One region of the Paenibacillus sp. 2TAF8 genome, then DNA from elsewhere that is predicted to be linked to it. Evidence: riboswitches for the same ligand, from Rfam matches in the RefSeq annotation. Region 1 holds a riboswitch; each other region holds the start of a gene.
What was found. A riboswitch is a leader RNA that binds a small molecule or an ion and turns the genes downstream of it on or off. The one in region 1 is predicted to bind S-adenosylmethionine.

Region 1 (6,515 bases):
CTTTGTGTAACGGAAAGCTCGTGCCGGCACATACTGTTGCCTCACTAATTGAATACTCCCACCGTGCCGTCAGTGCACTGGCAGGGCTGCTATCCATTGCTTCGTTTGTTGCTTTCTTACGATTTGGCAAACAGCGTCGTGATCTGCAATTGTTCTCGTTGCTAACTCTTATATTTGTAATCATTCAAGGAATCATGGGTGCATTTGCCGTTGTCTTCTCGCAGTCTTCAGCGGTTATGGCACTTCACTTTGGGTTTGCGCTCATTGCCTTCGCCAGCTCGTTGATGATGGCTCTAGGCATTCGGCAGGAAGCGAAACATGGCGGTTTGGAACGTCTGAATCAATATCCTCGCGTCAGCAAAGGATTCCGCAACCTGGTTTGGTTCTCAACCGTCTATACGTATCTGGTCGTGTACACAGGGGCATTTGTAAGCCATACGAATTCTGCTGGCGGTTGTTCCGGATTTCCGCTCTGTAACGGGCAGATTGTGCCTGAACTCTCTGGCGGGGTAGCTATTGCCTTTGCCCATCGTCTGGCAGCTGTGTCGCTCGTGATCGTAATTGCGATCTTGGGGCATTTTGCCTATCGCAAACACCCGGATAACCGTGAATTGCGGACACTCGGTGTGTTATCCGTCGTTTTAATTCTGTTGCAAGTGGTTATCGGTATGTTCATGATGTGGACGATTAGCCGTCCAGAAGTTTACATGTTTGTAGCGCTGGCACATATGTTGGATATCGCTGTACTGTTTGGTATCTTGACCTATATGAGCTTCCTCGTGTACAAGCTACACCGCCCGGTGAACCGTTTCTAACAGATCACGAGTTATGTATTTACAAAGGAAGGTTAGTGCATTGGCCTGAGGCTGCGCTGTCCATGTTGGAAAGTCCACCATCCGGTGATGTAGATCATTGGAGAGGTGGACTTTTGTTTGATGTGAGAGGTAGCAGGGCAACCTAAATCAAGTTGTTATGATTAACAAATGACCAATGAATGATGAACGCTATTTCGAAACTCTCGCTTCAGTTTAGGCTTAAGCTGCATCTTCAGCTGTTAACAGCTGTGATAATATATATTTGCCGTCATCAGTGGAAAGAGGAGGCCATCTATGCTGCGTACTTTATTAGGGGAAAAGCCACGAGTGAATCAGGGGAAATTGAAAGAGGCTATGGATACCATGGCGTTTACCCTGGATTCTTTTGAGAAACAGATGTATGTCGACCATGATCCGAATCATGATTATCGGAAGTTGTATATATGGACACAGGGACTAATTTCCTCGTTGGATGAACTGGAGCAGAGTTATTTTGCAGCCGCGCATTTCCGTAGAAGAGTAGTTGCTGGTTCAACGGGGGATATGAGTTCTGCTGAAAAGGCAGAGTATGCGCGCTATGTTTATTTCTACAAAGATGCATTTATTCGGTGCTTCGCTATTCTGGATAAATTGGGTACGGTTTTAAATGAAATCTTCCAATTAAACACCTCTAAAACGAAAGTACATTTCTCCTATTATACCGTTCTAAGACAATTTGATTATTATCGGGACCATCATGAACTCGCACAGCAATTAATTAAAATCAAGGAAGCTTATAGGGAACCGATGAGCAAACTGCGCAAGCGGCGGAATATGGAGATCCATTATATGAATTCAGAAATGCAGGATGACCTGTGGCAGTTACATCAGACGATGCGTGGAAAAGTAAAGCTAGAGGATCTGGATCAGCATCTTCTGGAGATGCAGCAGGGTGTGGATATGGTCTGTGAAACGCTGCATATGGCGTATCGATACATCAATCGAATCTGGCGTAAACAGATTATGAAACGTTAAACGAATCCGTGTATTTGAAAAAAATAATACCATTTGACAAATCGGAATACTTTGAATTATACTGAGTTCCAGATCGAAGCTTACAAGGAATCGTGTCTATAATACAGCATTTGATGCAGTTTGGTCATTATACATGATGAACTACATGAAACTATATAAACCTACAATTTTATATTTCTCTTATCGAGAGTGGCGGAGGGACAGGCCCGATGAAGCCCGGCAACCGATCTGCGATGATGGCATAACGTCATCATCGCAGGTGTTAGGTGCTAATTCCTACAGAATCATGTATGGCATGATTTTGGCAGATGAGAAGGTCATTTCACGTGAAGAGCCGTCTTTGTATCTGCAAAGGGGCTCTTTTTTGCATAGAAAGGGGAGTTTTCTCTTCCTTCGGGTAAAGATATATGTAGGTGATGGGGAAGGAGCAGTACTATTGATTGAACTGGTTGGATTAACCAAAACATACGGCAAACGCGCCAAAACAACGACGGCTTTGTCACACCTTGATCTGAAGATTCAGAAGGGTGAGATTTTCGGCGTGATTGGTCACTCGGGTGCAGGGAAAAGTACATTGATCCGATGTATTAATTTGCTTGAGCGCCCAACGGAGGGTGAGGTCTGGGTTGATGGCATTAACCTGACCGAACTTAGCAAAAGTGAACTACAGCAGCAACGACGCAAGATCGGTATGATTTTTCAGCATTTTAATCTGTTGTCTTCGGCAACGGTATACGACAATGTGGCATTCCCGTTAAAACTGGTCAACACACCTAAGGATGCGATAGATCGCAAGGTGAAGGAAATGCTCGCTCTGGTTGGATTAGAGCAGCACAGCAGTAAATATCCGGCTCAGTTGTCCGGTGGACAGAAGCAACGGGTAGGGATAGCGAGAGCTCTGGCAAGTGATCCGAGTGTACTTCTTTGTGATGAGGCAACTTCGGCACTTGATCCGCAAACAACCAATTCGATTCTGAAGCTATTGCTGGATATTAATGAGAAGTATAATCTGACCATTGTGCTGATTACCCACGAGATGCATGTCATTCAGAACATCTGTGACAGGGTAGCCGTTATCCATCAAGGTGGCATTGTGGAGCAAGGGCCAGTGACAGAGGTATTCATGAAACCGCAGCATGCGATTACGCGGGATTTTGTTTCACGGGACAGCGAAGGTGGACTCGCACTGGAGGAAACGGTTATGGCGAACGCAGGAACGGAGTTGGCAGCAGGTGTTTCTTCCAAGTTGGTGAAGGTTTCATTTCTTGGAAATAAAACCTATGAAGCGATTCTGTCGAGAACGGTTCGCAAAACAGGTGTGGATTTTGCTATTCTGCAAGGTACAATCTCTACAATCAAGCAGGTTCCTTATGGTCAATTGACGGTGCGTTTCGAAGGTGACTCCGCTGCGATTGAACAGACCTTGTCTGAACTAACCGCAGAAGGACTTGATGTGGAGGTGCTGCGATAATGGATTTTTCCAAAGTACGCTGGGAAGAGGTCGGTACGGCCTCCATTGAAACATTGCAAATTCTTGCTGTATCCGGTTTGTTTACTGTTCTCTTGGGTTTGCCGCTTGGTGTCATTCTGTTTATGACAGGCCGCTCGGCTTCACCTAGTTCCAAACTAACCTACATCATATTATCTGTTATTGTTAATATTTTACGTTCGGTACCTTTCATCATATTAATTGTTGCTCTTATTCCGTTTACGCGTACGCTGGTGGGCACCGCTACAGGTGTGCTGGGTGTTATCCCACCACTGGTCATCTCGGCTGCTCCGTATTTTGCACGTCTGGTGGAGAATACTTTACGTGAAGTGGACCGCGGTGTCATTGAAGCAGCCCAGGCAATGGGGGCATCTACAGCTCAGATTGTCAGACGGGTGTTGTTACCTGAGGCTTTACCTGGCTTGCTTGCCGGAATTACGATTACCATCGTTACGCTGGTGTCCTATACGGCCATGGCGGGTATGGTTGGCGGTGGAGGTCTGGGTACTCTAGCCATTAACTATGGATACTATCGATATCAGAATGAGATCATGATTATTTCTGTTGTATCCATGATTATTTTGGTTCAGCTTCTGCAGATGATTGGTGATCGTCTAGTCATTTATTTCACCCGGAAATAACAGATAGATTGAAAAATAAAAATGCGAAGGGGTTTTACAGATGAAAAAATGGTCTATTATTTTACTCAGCTTGATGATGATTGCCGTACTCGCAGCTTGCGGCAACAACAAGAAATCCGACAGTGGTGCGGATAATGCAGCAGGTGCTCCGCGTACCGTTGAATTGAAAGTCGGTGCTTCGCCTACACCACATGCTGAAATTCTGGAAAGCATCAAACCTGAACTTGAAGCACAAGGCATTCGTTTGCAAGTGGTGACGTTTAACGACTATGTGCAACCTAACCAACAGCTGGCAGATAAGAAACTGGACGCAAACTTCTTCCAGCATCAGCCTTACCTTGACACAGAGAACAAAGAGCGTGGTTTTAACCTTGTTGCTGTGACTCCAGTCCATGTAGAACCTTTCGGTGGTTACTCCAAAAAGATTAAATCCTTGGATGAACTGAAAGATGGCGCTAAAGTTGCTATTCCAAACGACCCATCCAATGGTGGACGTGCACTCTTGTTGCTTGCGAAAAAAGGTCTGATTACGCTCAAAGATAATACAAACATTGCATCCACTAAACAGGACATTACAGCGAATCCGAAAAACCTGGAAATCATCGAACTGGATGCAGCCATGATGCCTCGTCAGCTGGATGAAGCCGATCTGGTATTTATCAATGCAAACTATGCGCTTGAAGCAAACCTCAATCCATCTAAAGATGCGTTGTTGATCGAAGATTTGCAAGGCAATCCATATGCAAACATTCTGGTGTCCCGTGAAGATAACAAAGATGCAGACGCCATCAAAAAACTGGCAGAAGCTCTCCACTCCGAAACGGTGAAAAAATTCATCAAAGAACGTTACCAAGGTGCAGTTGAACCTGCATTTTAAGTTGATAAAACGCAAAATCTAAATAACTGAAAGCCCCGCACGATCTCTTAAAGAGGTCTGCGGGGCTTTACTATTTCTGAGTCCTCAGTTTCCGCCGAAGCTTTATGAAGAGGAATACAGTAACAGACGCAGTAACAATGAGAATCACGCCTTTTTTGATTAAAGTCTGCCGTTCCTCTTTTTTGGTAGCTACCCCTTCACCGCCCGGAATAAGATGGATGAGACCAAGCTCTGATTTTTTATCAAAGGAAGCATTAAATTCCTCGTATGTATGACTTTTATTGACTTTAACATTTTGGAGCACCATTTCTTCAAACTGCTTTCGACTTTCTTCAAAATAATAACTTGGAGTAACGAGTATGACGCTAATATAACCTTCACGTGTTAAAAAGTTTACTTTATAATTTACTATCCCGTTCTGCAAGAGAGGATCACGCAATCCTAAGGAATAGCGTAATTGATGTTTACTTTCCTCATACACAGGCTCAACATCCCAGCGTAGCACGGAGGATTGATTTTCTGCGCTCGCTTTCTCATGCTGCCCTTCCGGACTCTGCTTGTAACTTTCCAGCAGTTCATTGGCATGTATTTCATTTTTGTCACGATCGTCGACATATCCTATGTTGTGGTATTCAAAAATGACGTTCCAATACAACTGCATGTTCATGTTATAAAGAGAACCAATTTCAGTACCGTTCGGAGGAGGAGGATTTTCTTTCATAAACCTCTTGGTATTTTCTTCATCAAAAAAAGCGAGATTTTCCGGTACGTTTACTGAAGCTATATCTTCCAAAAATACTGTTGCAGGGCCACTCTGCCATTCAAATCCATCGGCTGAACCAAAATTTTCTGCAGCAACTTTCATGGTTGAAAATGGAAGTGAGATAAGGAAAAGTAAAGCAAAGGCGGGGAGAAACCATTTCTTGTTTATTTTCTTGTTCATTTAAGTAATCCTTTCATACGATGTAAGCAGCGATTTACACGTTGATATGTATTTTGTTTTTATCACGATAAGATCATATGGCTAACCGAGAGTATCATAGTATTTGGCTTTTAGACAAGATATTTTTGGGAATGAAGGGCATATTAACTTCCATTAAGTCAACTGGAACAGATTGTGAACACATGCAAGTTGTGAGGGAAGGCTAAATCTTTTATACTGGATGAGTGACTGCTCTTTGAAGAGGGGGATGAACGTGAAGGGAAAGATTGCCCTCATAACGGGAAGTGCCAAAGGTCTTGGTAAAATGACAGCCCTCAGTCTGGCGGATCAGGGATGCCACATTGCCCTTAATTATGTGCATAGCAGAACAGAAGCCGAATCGTTGCAAGCTCAGATTACCGCCAAAGGCGTACGTTGCATTGCCGTTCAGGCGGATATATCCAAAGTAGAAGAAATACACGCACTCGTTACAGAGGTAGAGACACAGCTGGGGCATGTAGACATTCTGGTGAATAATGCTGGTCCATTTGTACGAGAGCGTCGGGTGTTCGCAGATTATTCTGAAGCTGAAGTGCAGATGTTAGTGCAGGGCAACCTGCTCGGGCCAATGATTCTGGATCAGCTTGTTTTGCCGGAAATGCGCCGCAAGCAGTGGGGACGTATTATTCATTTTGGCTTCAGTCACGCGGGTGAAGCAAGATCCTGGCCTCATCGTGCAGTCTATGCTGCTGCCAAG
Region 2 (6,515 bases), on a different contig from region 1:
ATTCACTCTGCTCGTTCCCTGCCTTCTCGACATGTTCCGATGTCGCTACCGCAGGTTGTCCTGTTGAACCTTCTGCACCTGTTGTAGCTCTTTGCACTTCTGCCCACACATCATCTCTAGCCTTTGCAGCCAGCTTTACTGTCTTGCGAATCAGATCCAGTGCAGCCTCTTCTCCAATGCCACGCTTGCGGAAGCCCTCCACCGTTGCCTGATAACTGGAGGTAATTGCACAATCTGCCCCTGCACGGAAATAATCAGCGTGCACGTTCACGATAACATCCGGGTTCTCCAGCAGTACACGTGCAGACCAGAGCGGATCATCCAGATCACAACCATGCTGCTCAAGCTCCGTCGCCAGTGCACCGTCCAGAATCATGACCGGATACTCCTCCAAAATATGTTGAATCACATGGATATTATTTGTTTCCTCACGTTTAGTCATGAAGTCATCCCTCTTTTCTTCTTCGTCCGATCTGTCCAATAATACGCGATATAACATAAGATAATAAATGGAATACCACAGTATAGAGCAATCCGCTGCGTTGGGTCAAAAGCGATACCGATGCAGGATGCCAGGCACAATACAAATGAAACGATAGGTACGATTGGATATAATGGCGTTCGGTAAACCAGATCTTTCACGTCATGTCCTTCCCGCAGATACTGCCTACGGAACATGTATTGAGACACGCTGATGCTCATCCATACCGCTACCACAGCAAGACCTGAGATCGAAACGAGCGTGATATAGACGGTTCCCGGTGCAATGATGCTGGACAATAAAGCCAGTGCACCACCAGCCATGCTGAGCACAAGCGCATTGAATGGCACTCCGCGTTTCGTCAGGCGGGCAAACCATGGAGAGATCGTCTTTTTATCCGCCAGTGACCAGAGCATCCGTGATGAAGCATATAGCCCCGAATTCGCAGCAGACAGAATTGCCGTTAAAATAACAAAGTTCATGATGTCGGCTGCATACGGAACACCGACCCGCTCCATGACAGCAACGAACGGACTCTCCAGCACACTTGCATCTGACATCGGCAACAATGCAGACAGAATAACGATCGTACCAATAAAGAAAATAATTAAACGCCACAGCGTGGTGTGAATGGCTTTCGGAATGGTTTTTTCCGGATTTTCCGTTTCGCCTGCGGCAATACCAATCAGTTCCGTGCCCGAGAAAGCAAAATTCACAGCCAGCATCGTCATCAGAATCGCAGTTGCACCATAAGGGAACCACCCTGACGCTGTAATGTTGGAGAAGAACGGAGCCGGTTCAGCATTTGCCATCGGAATAATACCAAACATCGCTGCGCCGCCAAGAATAATAAAGATGACAATCGTCATTACCTTCACCAAAGAGAACCAGAACTCCGATTCTGCAAAAAGTTTGACTGTGAACGCATTAAACAGGAAGATCATCAACGCAAACAGCGCACTCCAGATCCAGACGTTCACGGATGGAAACCAGCGCTGCATGAGCAGCCCGGCAGCTGTGAATTCCGAACCCAGTGCCACTGTCCAAGTAAGCCAGTACAGCCACGCCACCGTGTATCCTGTAGCTGGTCCAATATATTTGGCTGCATAGCTATGGAATGCACCCGTCTCTGGCATATGTACAGACAGTTCGCCCAGACAGAGCATCACCAGGTACACCACCAAAGCCCCAATCAGATAAGAAAGAATCGTACCCAGTGGTCCGGCTTGTTGAATGGTATACCCTGAGCTAAGGAACAGACCTGTTCCAATGACGCCGCCAAGAGAGAGCATAACCACATGCCTCGTTTGCATTTTTCGCTGAAATTGACCTTTATCGTTGCTATTTTCCATATAACCTGCTCCCCGCTCCTTCATCCAGAACAAACAAAAAAGACCCACTCTTCCCGAAGAGTGCGCCACTACTGACAAATAAAAACAAACGCTCCTATCTATCAGGCTTTCACCCGCTGGAATTAGCACAGTATCCTTCAGATCTGTTGCTGAGGTTTCTAAGGGCCAGTCCCTCCACCTCTCTGGATAAGAAAATGATTTTGTATAACTATATCGACTGCTGCCTGATGTGTCAACATTTAAATAAATACTGCATCCGATTCAAGCAGAGCCATCGATACACTTGGTGCGAAGTTAACACAGTAAGCATTCCCACTGGTGAGTATGGGGCTACTCTGTAGAAGATCCCGGATTTACAACATTTGTTTTAATTTCATAGGTAATAGGTACTGTTGCAAACACTTCATCCCAGTTATCTTTTACTTTTTTCCACGTTTTTGGATAATGGATTCGGAGGCTGTCCCGAAAACCGGCAACGTCAGCTTTATACGTATGCTGGAGTTTATAGAGCATCTGATCAATCTGTTGATCTACGATTTTGGCAAAATCCTGTTCCAGTTCTTTCAGATAGGCTCCCTTCTCTTCTTTTTCAGGCGCACGCCAATCCTCCATTAGCCAGCCTTCGGACTCTGCCTTGACATGAAACGAAATGTCGCCGTGACTTACCTTCGGAATGATTTTTATAGTCTTTTTCTTGATCTCATAGAGAACCGTGAAGCCTTCCTTACTATATGTTTTGATGACCCCGCCCGCCTTTTCCTCAGGCATAATCCAAGATAATGCTTCCAGATCGGTTTGGCTAAGCTCCCCGATAAATTTCGTTGTTTTAGCTTTAAAGATGCTCCCCCCTGAAAACTTATCCTCACCATCTGCATTCAACACATTTTGAAGCAAAAAGCTGGAGCCAGACTGCATCTCTGCATCCAGTTTAGCAAGCGAAACAGGCTCCAGTATTTTATTAGAGATATACGAATTATTTGTGATTCCCGTAAGATAAAAGGCCGGAATCCGGGAAGGATCTTTTGAAGTGAGTACATCCAGCGCACGGTGATGGCTGATTAGCACAAGGCAATTGGGGCGAATATCGTTATCCCGTAGTACAAAATCAAGCAACTGTTTTAATCCATACTTTTTAGCAATATCTTTGGAAATGACGATCACTTTCAGATGATGTCCAATGAGCGGACGGTCTCGGCGCAAGGAAAACTGACGAAATATTTGAAGCAACGAATCCCCGGTAAGTTGTTCGTTGGAGTAAGATGATTTTCCAGAAGAAGGTGAACCTCCTTCATCGCTCTGCTGACCACTCGATTTCCCTGGAGCAATCTGAACGGTCGCGGTCACAATTTCTTCTTTGGGATAACCCCCTCCTTGAGCTGATATTTTTTTCTCGAATTTTGTTTCCTGACCAACATCAATTCCGAGACCAACATACAGACTCAAATCTTCAATTTCCCGGCTGCTCCAGCATCCCGAGATAAGGCTAAGAATCAGTAACGCACAGATCATACGCAGCCACAACCGGAGTGAAGTCATGCGTGTTTACCTCCTTTTTTACGAATAATGCTCAGTAGCAGCAATACCAGAGGCAAAATGGCAAACAAGACGACAGATACATTGCCCAGCATGTCACCTAGTGCAAATGTTTCATATACATTTTTGGGAATCATGGCTGCCAAATAGATAAACGGTAGAAGACAGTACATAATGGTACGCATCTTTTTAGCTTTAAACAGATCACGAATCCCTACAGAAGCGCAGTAATGAGTAATCGCAAACGTAGAGAAAATCTGCAAAATCCAGATAACCAGCAATAACGATTCGAAGCGCTCAAAGATCAAACCCTGAATCTCAAAACTTCGAACCAGATCCAGCGTTGGCCAGGTTCTCGTTTTAATTCCATCAAGCGATAAACTGCCAACGACCATAACGACCGTAATCAAATAAATCGATGTAGATATGCCCAGCCCCCAAGTCATGGCCTTATTGCTTTTCTTCGGATTTTGCATATATGCCGTAATGACCAGCATCACTTCATAACCTGTGTATGAAAGCAAGGAAGGTTTCAATCCTTTAACAACAGGCATGATGCCCTCTCCGAGTACAGGTCTGAGATTACCGATCTCAAACAACTGATTACTAAGCAAAATTTCCATCACAAATATGACCAAGGTAATCGGCAAAATGACCTCGAACACACGCACGATGACTGGAAGTCCGCCGGAAATCAGATAGATTCCGATCCACATAAACACCATCACAATGGCCCAGGTAGGTGTACGCTCCAGCAAATACATACCGGTCACGTCAGCCATCACCCGAATTTCAAAAGCAGCAATCACCATAAAATAAAGAATGTTGGCACAGCCGAGTATGTAAGCAATCCAACGTCCCGTGATCTCCCGCGTAAACTGGAAAACGGTCTTTTCCGGGAATCGTCGGCATAAGGTCACCAGAATAATTCCCACACCCGTGATAATCAATCCGGAGAGGATAATTGAAATCCAGACGTCCGGTGTACCAACCGCTTTGCTTGTTGTCCTAGGCAATGTTAATATGCCTGCACCAAGCATGTAATTGACGATAATGACCACGGCTTGTGTAGTGCTTATTTTTACTTGAGAGTCATTCATTTCTTAGCACCTCCAGACCATCTGCGGATTATACGAGGCTAAACTGAACTGTACAGAACTGTTTGGCACGAAACTTCACTTCGAACAACATTATTTCTTGCGGTCTTCGTCGGTGGTATTCATCATGTCAGGACGTCTTCTCATCATATTCAGCGGGGCACGGATGACAAAATCCTTCCAATCACTCAAATGGTACGGAACCGCTGGTGCAATATATGGCACCCCAAAACTTGAAAGTCGAGCCAGATGTGTGCACATCAGCAAGAAGAACATAACCACGCCATATAATCCCATTACGGCAGCACTAAACATCGCAGCAAAGCGCAGTAACCGCAAAGTCAACCCTGCACTATATACTGGAATGGTAAAGGACGAAATGGCCGTGACTGCCACAACGATGACTAGAAACTGGCTGATAATGCCTGCCTGTACCGCTGCCTGACCGATAATCAGACCACCAACGATGCCCATCGCAGGTGCGATCGGTTTGGGCAAACGAATGCCGGCTTCTCTTAAAATCTCAATCGACAGTTCCATAATTAAAGCCTCGATTAAGGAAGGAAAAGGCACTCCGGATCGTGTCTCAATAATCGTCAGTACCAATTTCGTTGGAATCAGACCCGGATGGAACGAAATAAAAGAGATGTAGAGTGCTGGGGCAAGCAGGGCTAACATCGCTGCCATAAAACGCAGAATACGGAGAAACGTACTTGGAATCCAGCGTTCATAGTAATCTTCCGGAGATTGAAGAAGCATGCTGAATGTCACTGGTACAACAAGTACAAATGGTGTTCCGTCCAGCAAAATAGCCACACGTCCTTCAAGCAGGGCACCGATAACCCGGTCAGGCCTTTCTGTATTCAAAACCTGCTGAAAAGGGCTCAGTGTATCGTCTTCAATCAGCTGTTCAATGTAACCCGACTCAAGCATCGCATCCATATGAATGGCTTTCACACGTTTCATAACCTCGGTTACAAGTTTAGGGTCGGCAATATCCTGAATATAAGCAATAGCCACGTCTTTTTTGATCCGGCTGCCCACTTCAAACTTTTCAATAAACAAACTCTGATCGCTTCCATAACGTCGTAAAATGCCCGTGTTATCACTAAGCTCCTCTGTAAAACCGATACGCGGTCCGCGTAGTAGACCTTCCGATAAAGGTTCATCCACCCCGCGCGTCTTTAATCTGGACGTTCCGATCAGCATAGCTCCCGGCAGGCCATCCACCAACAAACCGTTTTTTCCTACCAATACACCTGTTGCAAGCTCCTGTAGAGATTGTGTCTCCTGGATCTCGCTGACGGGAAGAATTTGAGTTTTCAGATACGTGGACAGGAAGTCTGCCTGCTCAGGATGAAGAAAACTTTCCTGTTTAAGTTCAGGTATACCCTTAATCATCAAAGGTTCAATTAAATATTTGTCGATCAGATCTGTATCCGTAAGCCCTTCAGTATACATAACTGCCACTCTTGTATTCGTTCCTCTAATGATGAACTCTCGAATATGTACATCTGCATTTTTGCCAAACGTCTCTCGCACCGTAATCAGATCTGTTGTGTATATTCCGGTTAACTTAATGTTGGCATAGTGCCCGGTTTCCGTACCTGGTCCGATGCCGGCTTCAGCTGGTGATATGTCCTTCGGTGAATGATTCATTTTGTTTTTGCGAGAGAAGCTTCCACGCTTAATTGCCGTATGGAACCAATTCGTCGTGAGATAAAGAATAACGGGTACGACAAATACCATGAGTGCCTGTGCCCATATGGTCCATTTCGGTACATAAGATAAGATCGTTGACCACATCTTCCCATTCATCCTCCCTTCTCCGTAAAATCAAATCACAGGTATTCCCGGCTTATTGTGTCCTGTTTGTCCATAAAAATTCCGTGATTTTGACAGGACATGCAATGGAACACTTTCTTACCTGATCAATAACTACCACTTGTGATTTGTGAAAAATTGTATCTGAACACAAAAAAAAACGATCCTGTAATGAGCACAGAATCGTCTGAAAATTCATATCGTATTTTTTTTGCATGCAAGTATGGC
Region 3 (6,515 bases), on a different contig from region 1:
CGGGATTATCCCGGCGGGAATTAATCGAACTTTTGGAAACGCTGGATCTGGAGGGATATGACACGGATTCTTTGCTGGATGTAGAACTGTCCGTAATGCCTGAGACTGAACAAGAGGCAGTATGGAATGCCTATGAGGAGTTGGGAGATATGTTTTTAAAGCCTGTCTTACATAAAGTTTATGGGGGAGAGCGCCCAGAAGGAGGAAGTTTGGAGCAAGTGTACGAGCGGTTACGTATGATTCGCATTCGTTTCCGCAGACATGCCGAAACTGAGCGCAATGCAGGTTAGTTAAAAAGCGTTCAAAAGCAAAAGATATCAAAAAGACGAAGTCGTCCCGAGAAGGATCGCTTCGTCTTATTCATTCGTGTGATGGTATGATATTGCGCATGTAATGATCGTTTCAGATCCAGTCTTTTTTGCGGAAAATGAAAAACATGGTTAGACCTAATGTGACCATCAAGCCAATAACCGCATAATAACTATATTTCCAGTGCAATTCAGGCATGTTATCAAAGTTCATTCCGTATATTCCGGTAATCACGGTCAACGGCATGAACACCGTGGTGATGGCGGTAAACACCCGCATGATCTCATTGGCCCGGTTTGCAATACTGGACTGATAGGCTTCTCGCAAGTTGCCCATCAGATCGCGGTATGTTTCGAACGTTTCCGATATTTTTACGGCGTTCTCATAGATGTCACTGAAGTATTTCTGCAACTGATCATCAATGAGACGCAGATCTTTTTTGTTGAGTGTGTTGATGACCTCTTTTTGAGGACCCAGCACCTTTTTAAGCCACAAGATTTCGCTTCGCAGACCAATAATCTCATTCAGGTGTGACTTTTTGGTATGCATCAGGATGTCTTCCTCAAGCTTCTCAATTCGTGCTTCAATTCGATCTCCAACGGTAAAGTAATTATCTACGATCAAGTCAACCAGCAGGTAAAGCAGGCGATCAGGGCTGCTGATCTCCTGTTCCCAGAGAATAGGCTTCAATGTACGTAATTCACTGATCTTTTGTTTGGTAACCGTGATGATAAAATGTCTGCCGAGAAAGAGATTGAGTGCTCTCAGGAAAATTTCTTCATCATCAAAACGAATACTATTAATAACGATAAAATAATGGTTCTCATAAATTTCAATCTTCGGACGCTGCTCCTCATCACTCAAGCAGTCCTCCACAGCCAGATCATGCATGGAAAAGAGCGGCTGAAGTACAGCCAGATCGTCCACGTCCGCATCAATCCAGTAAAATCCTTCCGCTGGTGGAGTCAGCGCTTGCTGAATGTCATCCACCGGGATAAATACACCATTGTTAACCAACCGGATTTTCATGTTATCTACTCCTTCTGCACCCGCCATTTTGGCGGATTTCATCATTAATATGGGCGCAAAAGAACAGATCAGCCGGTCGGCAGCGGAGCCTGGTAATCAGGGCTGTACTGCGTTCATCAATCTATAATCAAACGGAAGAAACGTCCCGTTGCCYACATGCTGATGTCAATTCTCTATGCAGTTGTTCGGAATTCGACTGCCAGTTGGGCCTCGGGTCGCCATCCATTTAATATGTCACCTCTCACATAAGGACTTATAAACACTTGTATAGTATACCGCTGGTCCAGAGTGCTTTCAAGCGCAAAAATGTGTCTATTTAGCGCTCTGAGGCAGTGTATGACAACAGAGGATGAACGGTTCCCAGTGTATACTCAAATCAAACAACTGGTTCTTGACGTGAGGGCGGTAATGTTTTAAAGTAAAAGTTAATATATTTGAATTATAATTGAATACAGCGAAATCTTATCAAGAGTAGGTGGAGGGACCAGCCCGATGAAACCCGGCAACCGGCGAAACAACGCACGGTGCTAATTCTTGCAGCGACCAAGTACCCCTGAGGTGCTGTTGTAACTGAGAGATGAGAGAGGCGCATATCTGTTTACATATGACCTTTCTCGGAATCCGAGAGAGGTCTTTGTCATATACAGAGCTTCTCAGGAAATGATTTTCGCACCCAATGCGATCTATGAAAAAGGAGGAGTCGACTCACCATGCCAATTAAAATTCCGGATACACTGCCAGCAAAAGAAGTGCTTGAAGGGGAGAATATTTTCGTTATGGACGAATCATCTGCGTACAAGCAGGATATTCGTCCGCTTCGTATAGCCATACTCAATCTGATGCCTACGAAGGAGACGACCGAAACGCAATTGCTGCGTCTGGTGGGTAACACACCCATTCAAGTTGATGTTGTGCTGGTGCATCCCAAATCTCACACATCCAAGAACACGTCACAAGAATATTTAGACTTGTTTTACAAAACATTTGACGAGATCCAGCACCGCCGTTTTGACGGCATGATCATTACGGGTGCACCGGTTGAACAAATGGATTTCGAGGATGTGAATTATTGGGAAGAGATTCAGGAAATCTTTGAGTGGACCAAAACCAATGTAACCTCGACAATGCATATATGTTGGGCCTCACAGGCAGGTTTATACCACCATTTTGATGTACCCAAAGTTCCGCTGGATGAAAAGTGTTTTGGCGTATTCCCACATACAATCAACAAACCTCATGTTCCTTTGCTCCGCGGATTTGATGAAGTTTTCAACGTTCCACACTCCCGTCACACAGAGGTAAGGCGAGAGGATATCGAGAAAAACGATAAGCTGGAGATCTTGGCTGAATCGGAAGAAGCTGGCGTATTCCTGGTTGCAACCAAAGACGGGAAGCAAATTTTTGCTACAGGACATGCCGAGTATGATCCATTTTCATTAAAGTGGGAATATGATCGTGATGTTGCCAAGGGATTGGATATCGCGCTACCGAAGTATTACTATCCTAAAGATGATCCATCCCGTATACCTCCGGCAACATGGCGTGCACACGCTAACTTATTATTCTCTAATTGGCTCAATTACTATGTGTATCAGGAAACGCCTTACGATATTGGCCCGCAAATCTAATCGAGATTACAGGAGGATACAGTAATGGAAGATAACAAGTTGAAAATGGAAAGCCGTCTAGCTCAAATTGGGTCCATCAATGAACCGGTAACAGGTGCTGTTAACTTTCCGATCTATCAATCCACTGCGTTTCGTCACCCGAAGCTGGGACAAAGCACGGGGTTTGATTACATCCGTACGACGAATCCAACACGGAAAGTGCTTGAAGAAGCAGCAGCGGTGCTTGAGTCCGGAGATGCAGGTTTTGCCTGTAGTTCAGGTATGGCAGCATTGCAAACGATCTTTGCTTTGTTCAGTCAAGGGGATCACCTGATTGTTTCTCTTGACCTGTATGGTGGTACTTATCGTCTGCTGGAACGGATTTTGTCCCGGTTCGGTATATCGGCAAGTTATGTGGATACTAATGATCTTGCAGCACTGGAGAACATCCGTCAGCCGAATACCAAGGCAGTGTTTATCGAGACGCCAACCAACCCGCTTATGATGATTACGGACATACAAGCCGTTGCTTCCTGGGCGAAAACGCACAACCTGTTGACCATTGTGGACAATACGCTTCTAACGCCTTTCTTCCAACGTCCGATTGAACTTGGAGCCGATATCATCATTCATAGTGCGACCAAATATCTGGGTGGACATAATGATGTGCTCGCTGGATTAATTATTACCAAAGGTGAAAAATTGTCTGAAGAGATGGCATTCCTGCATAACTCCATTGGAGCCGTGTTATCGCCGAGTGATTCCTACCAATTAATGAAAGGCATGAAAACGCTGGCTCTACGCATGGAACGTCATGAGTATAATGCACTTACCATTGCAAAATTTCTGTTGGAACATCCGGCGGTTGCCGAGGTATTTCACCCGGGGTTGTCCGATCATCCTGGATATGAGATCCAGCAGAAGCAATCCTCCGGGAATACAGGTATTTTCTCTTTCAAAGTGAAGGATGCACGCTATGTGGAGCCATTGCTGCGCCATATCGAGTTAATTGCATTTGCTGAAAGCCTCGGAGGGGTAGAGTCACTCATGACCTATCCAGCAGTGCAAACTCACGCGGATATTCCACTTGAGATTCGTGACGCGGTTGGAGTGGATGATCGCCTTCTCCGATTCTCGGTAGGCATCGAACACGCGGAAGATTTGATTGCGGATCTGAATCATGCACTACTGACAGCACAACAGGAAGTTGAAGGGGGCGTAACCTCATGAGCGAGACCAACAACCATAAATCCAATTCACCCGAACTGAAGTTTGATACCAAGCTGCTTCATTTTGGGGATGAGATTGATAAAACGACAGGTGCTTCCAGCGTGCCGATTTATCAGGCGTCTACTTTCCATCACTTTGATATCTTCAATCCACCGCAACATGATTACAGCCGTTCAGGTAATCCTACCCGTCAGGCACTTGAAGATTATATTGCGCTTCTTGAAGGCGGGGTACGCGGATTTGCGTATTCATCAGGAATGTCCGCAATATCCAGTGTGTTCATGATGTTCTCGGCAGGGGATCACGTGATTGTAACAGAGGATGTTTACGGAGGAACGTATCGACTGCTGACAACTATACTAAGTCGGATGCAGATTGAGACTACTTTTGTCGACATGACCGACATAGAACAAGTCAAAGCAGCACTTAAACCTAATACCAAGGCTGTATATATGGAGACACCTTCCAACCCGACCTTGAAAATTACGGATATTGCCGCTGTGACGTCCTGGTCCAAGCAGCAGGATCTGATTACGATTTTGGATAACACATTTATGACACCGTACTATCAGCGTCCCATTGAGCTTGGCGTAGATATTGTTGTACATAGTGCTACGAAGTTTCTAGGCGGTCACAGCGATGTACTGGCAGGTCTGGCTGTTGCACGTACAGACGAACTGGGCAGACAGCTGAAACAGCTGCAAAATGGGTTAGGTACCGTTCTCGGAGCTCAGGAATCTTGGCTTCTGATGCGCGGGATGAAGACACTTGGTGCGCGTATGGCTCACAGTGAACAGAGTACAGCCAAGCTGGCTGCATGGCTGAACGAGCGTCAGGATATCACAGCTGTGTATTACCCTGGACTTGCGGATCATCCGGGTCGTGAAGCGCATGAGCGCCAGTCTACTGGCTACGGAGCAGTCGTATCGTTTGACGTAGGTTCAGGTGATCGTGCAAAAGCTGTTTTGAATCAGGTGAAACTGCCGATTGTTGCTGTAAGTTTGGGAGCAGTTGAAAGTATTCTTTCGTACCCTACGATGATGTCTCATGCGGCTATGCCTGCTGAGGTTCGACATGAGCGCGGGATTACCGATGGTCTGCTTCGTTTCTCAGTTGGGCTTGAAGACATTGATGATTTGATTGCTGATCTCGAGCAAGCGTTGCAGGCCACACAATAAGTTGAAATTATATGGTTTATAAATGATTTTATATGTCAAAATTTTAACTCATTTTTTAAGCACCTTTTCATAAGGTGCTTTTTTTCACATGTAACCTGTGTTACGATATGTGGAGTACAGAAATGCGATGTTACAGCCACGACTTGCTTTTTGCTAACAAGCCGGGAGTGATCTTCGTATTATTTTCTCTTTACGAGGGAGGCTTTTTACGATGAGTACGGTAGACCGTATCTTAGATAAAGCCCTTCGGGGCGAACGTTTAGACTTGGAAGACACGATTCAGTTATTTGAATCAGATGAAGTGGACAAAATCGGGGCAGCTGCCAATGTGGTTATGAAACGTATGCACCCTGAACCATACAGAACATTTGTCATTGGGCGTAACGTCAACTACACGAATGTGTGCGACGTATACTGCCGTTTTTGTGCTTTTTACCGTAGACCTGGGTCAGAAGAAGGGTATGTTTTGCCCGATGAAGTGATTTTCCAGAAAATTAAGGAAACAGAAGATGTCAACGGAACCGAGATTTTGATGCAGGGTGGAACGAACCCAAATCTGCCTTTCAGTTATTATACGGACTTGTTGAAAGCGATCAAGGAGCGTTTCCCGAATATTACGATGCACTCCTTCTCGCCAGCTGAGATTATGAAAATGGTTGAAGTATCCGATGGTCTTACGCTAGAAGAGGTTGTACGTGCCATTCATGAGGCTGGACTGGATTCCTTGCCTGGTGGTGGAGCTGAGATTCTTGATGACCGTACACGCCGCAAAATCAGCCGTCTGAAAGGTTCATGGCGCGACTGGATGGATGTAATGCAGACGGCTCACCGAATCGGTATGAATACAACCGCTACAATGGTTATTGGTCTAGGTGAATCCATGGAAGAGCGTGCGCTGCATCTGATGCGTGTACGTGAAGCACAGGATGAGTGTATCGCGAATAAGTATGATTCTGAAGGCTTCCTCGCTTTTATTCCTTGGACATTCCAGCCGGACAATACAAACCTTAAGCTGGAGCGTCAAACACCAGAGGAGTACCTGAAAACGGTAGCGATCAGTCGTCTAGTTCTGGATAATATCAAAAACATTCAATCTTCCTGGGTTACAATGGGACCTGAAATTGGCAAGAAATCGCTCGAATTCGGTTGTAATGACTTCGGC

Region 2: another riboswitch for S-adenosylmethionine. It lies ahead of mmuP (S-methylmethionine permease); the one in region 1 lies ahead of AB4Z30_RS23425 (methionine ABC transporter ATP-binding protein).
Region 3: another riboswitch for S-adenosylmethionine. It lies ahead of metA (homoserine O-acetyltransferase MetA); the one in region 1 lies ahead of AB4Z30_RS23425 (methionine ABC transporter ATP-binding protein).

The regions. Positions count from the first base shown of each region.
Region 1 covers NZ_JBFRFN010000020.1:39,285-45,799, forward strand. The annotation lists gene AB4Z30_RS23415 (COX15/CtaA family protein) at 1-815, shown strand, start outside; gene AB4Z30_RS23420 (Cthe_2314 family HEPN domain-containing protein) at 1,110-1,829, shown strand; SAM riboswitch class I at 2,007-2,144, shown strand; gene AB4Z30_RS23425 (methionine ABC transporter ATP-binding protein) at 2,266-3,300, shown strand; gene AB4Z30_RS23430 (methionine ABC transporter permease) at 3,300-3,959, shown strand; gene AB4Z30_RS23435 (MetQ/NlpA family ABC transporter substrate-binding protein) at 4,000-4,836, shown strand; gene AB4Z30_RS23440 (DUF2167 domain-containing protein) at 4,907-5,779, opposite strand; gene AB4Z30_RS23445 (SDR family oxidoreductase) at 6,033-6,515, shown strand, end outside.
Region 2 covers NZ_JBFRFN010000026.1:9,564-16,078, forward strand. The annotation lists gene mmuM (homocysteine S-methyltransferase) at 1-442, opposite strand, end outside; gene mmuP (S-methylmethionine permease) at 439-1,833, opposite strand; SAM riboswitch class I at 1,925-2,026, opposite strand; gene AB4Z30_RS25795 (Ger(x)C family spore germination protein) at 2,164-3,369, opposite strand; gene AB4Z30_RS25800 (GerAB/ArcD/ProY family transporter) at 3,366-4,466, opposite strand; gene AB4Z30_RS25805 (spore germination protein) at 4,557-6,269, opposite strand; gene AB4Z30_RS25810 (methyl-accepting chemotaxis protein) at 6,515-6,515, opposite strand, start outside.
Region 3 covers NZ_JBFRFN010000005.1:285,397-291,911, reverse strand. The annotation lists gene AB4Z30_RS10165 (HRDC domain-containing protein) at 1-290, shown strand, start outside; gene corA (magnesium/cobalt transporter CorA) at 403-1,338, opposite strand; SAM riboswitch class I at 1,798-1,922, shown strand; gene metA (homoserine O-acetyltransferase MetA) at 2,049-2,966, shown strand; gene AB4Z30_RS10150 (PLP-dependent transferase) at 2,991-4,175, shown strand; gene AB4Z30_RS10145 (trans-sulfuration enzyme family protein) at 4,172-5,353, shown strand; gene mqnC (cyclic dehypoxanthinyl futalosine synthase) at 5,565-6,515, shown strand, end outside.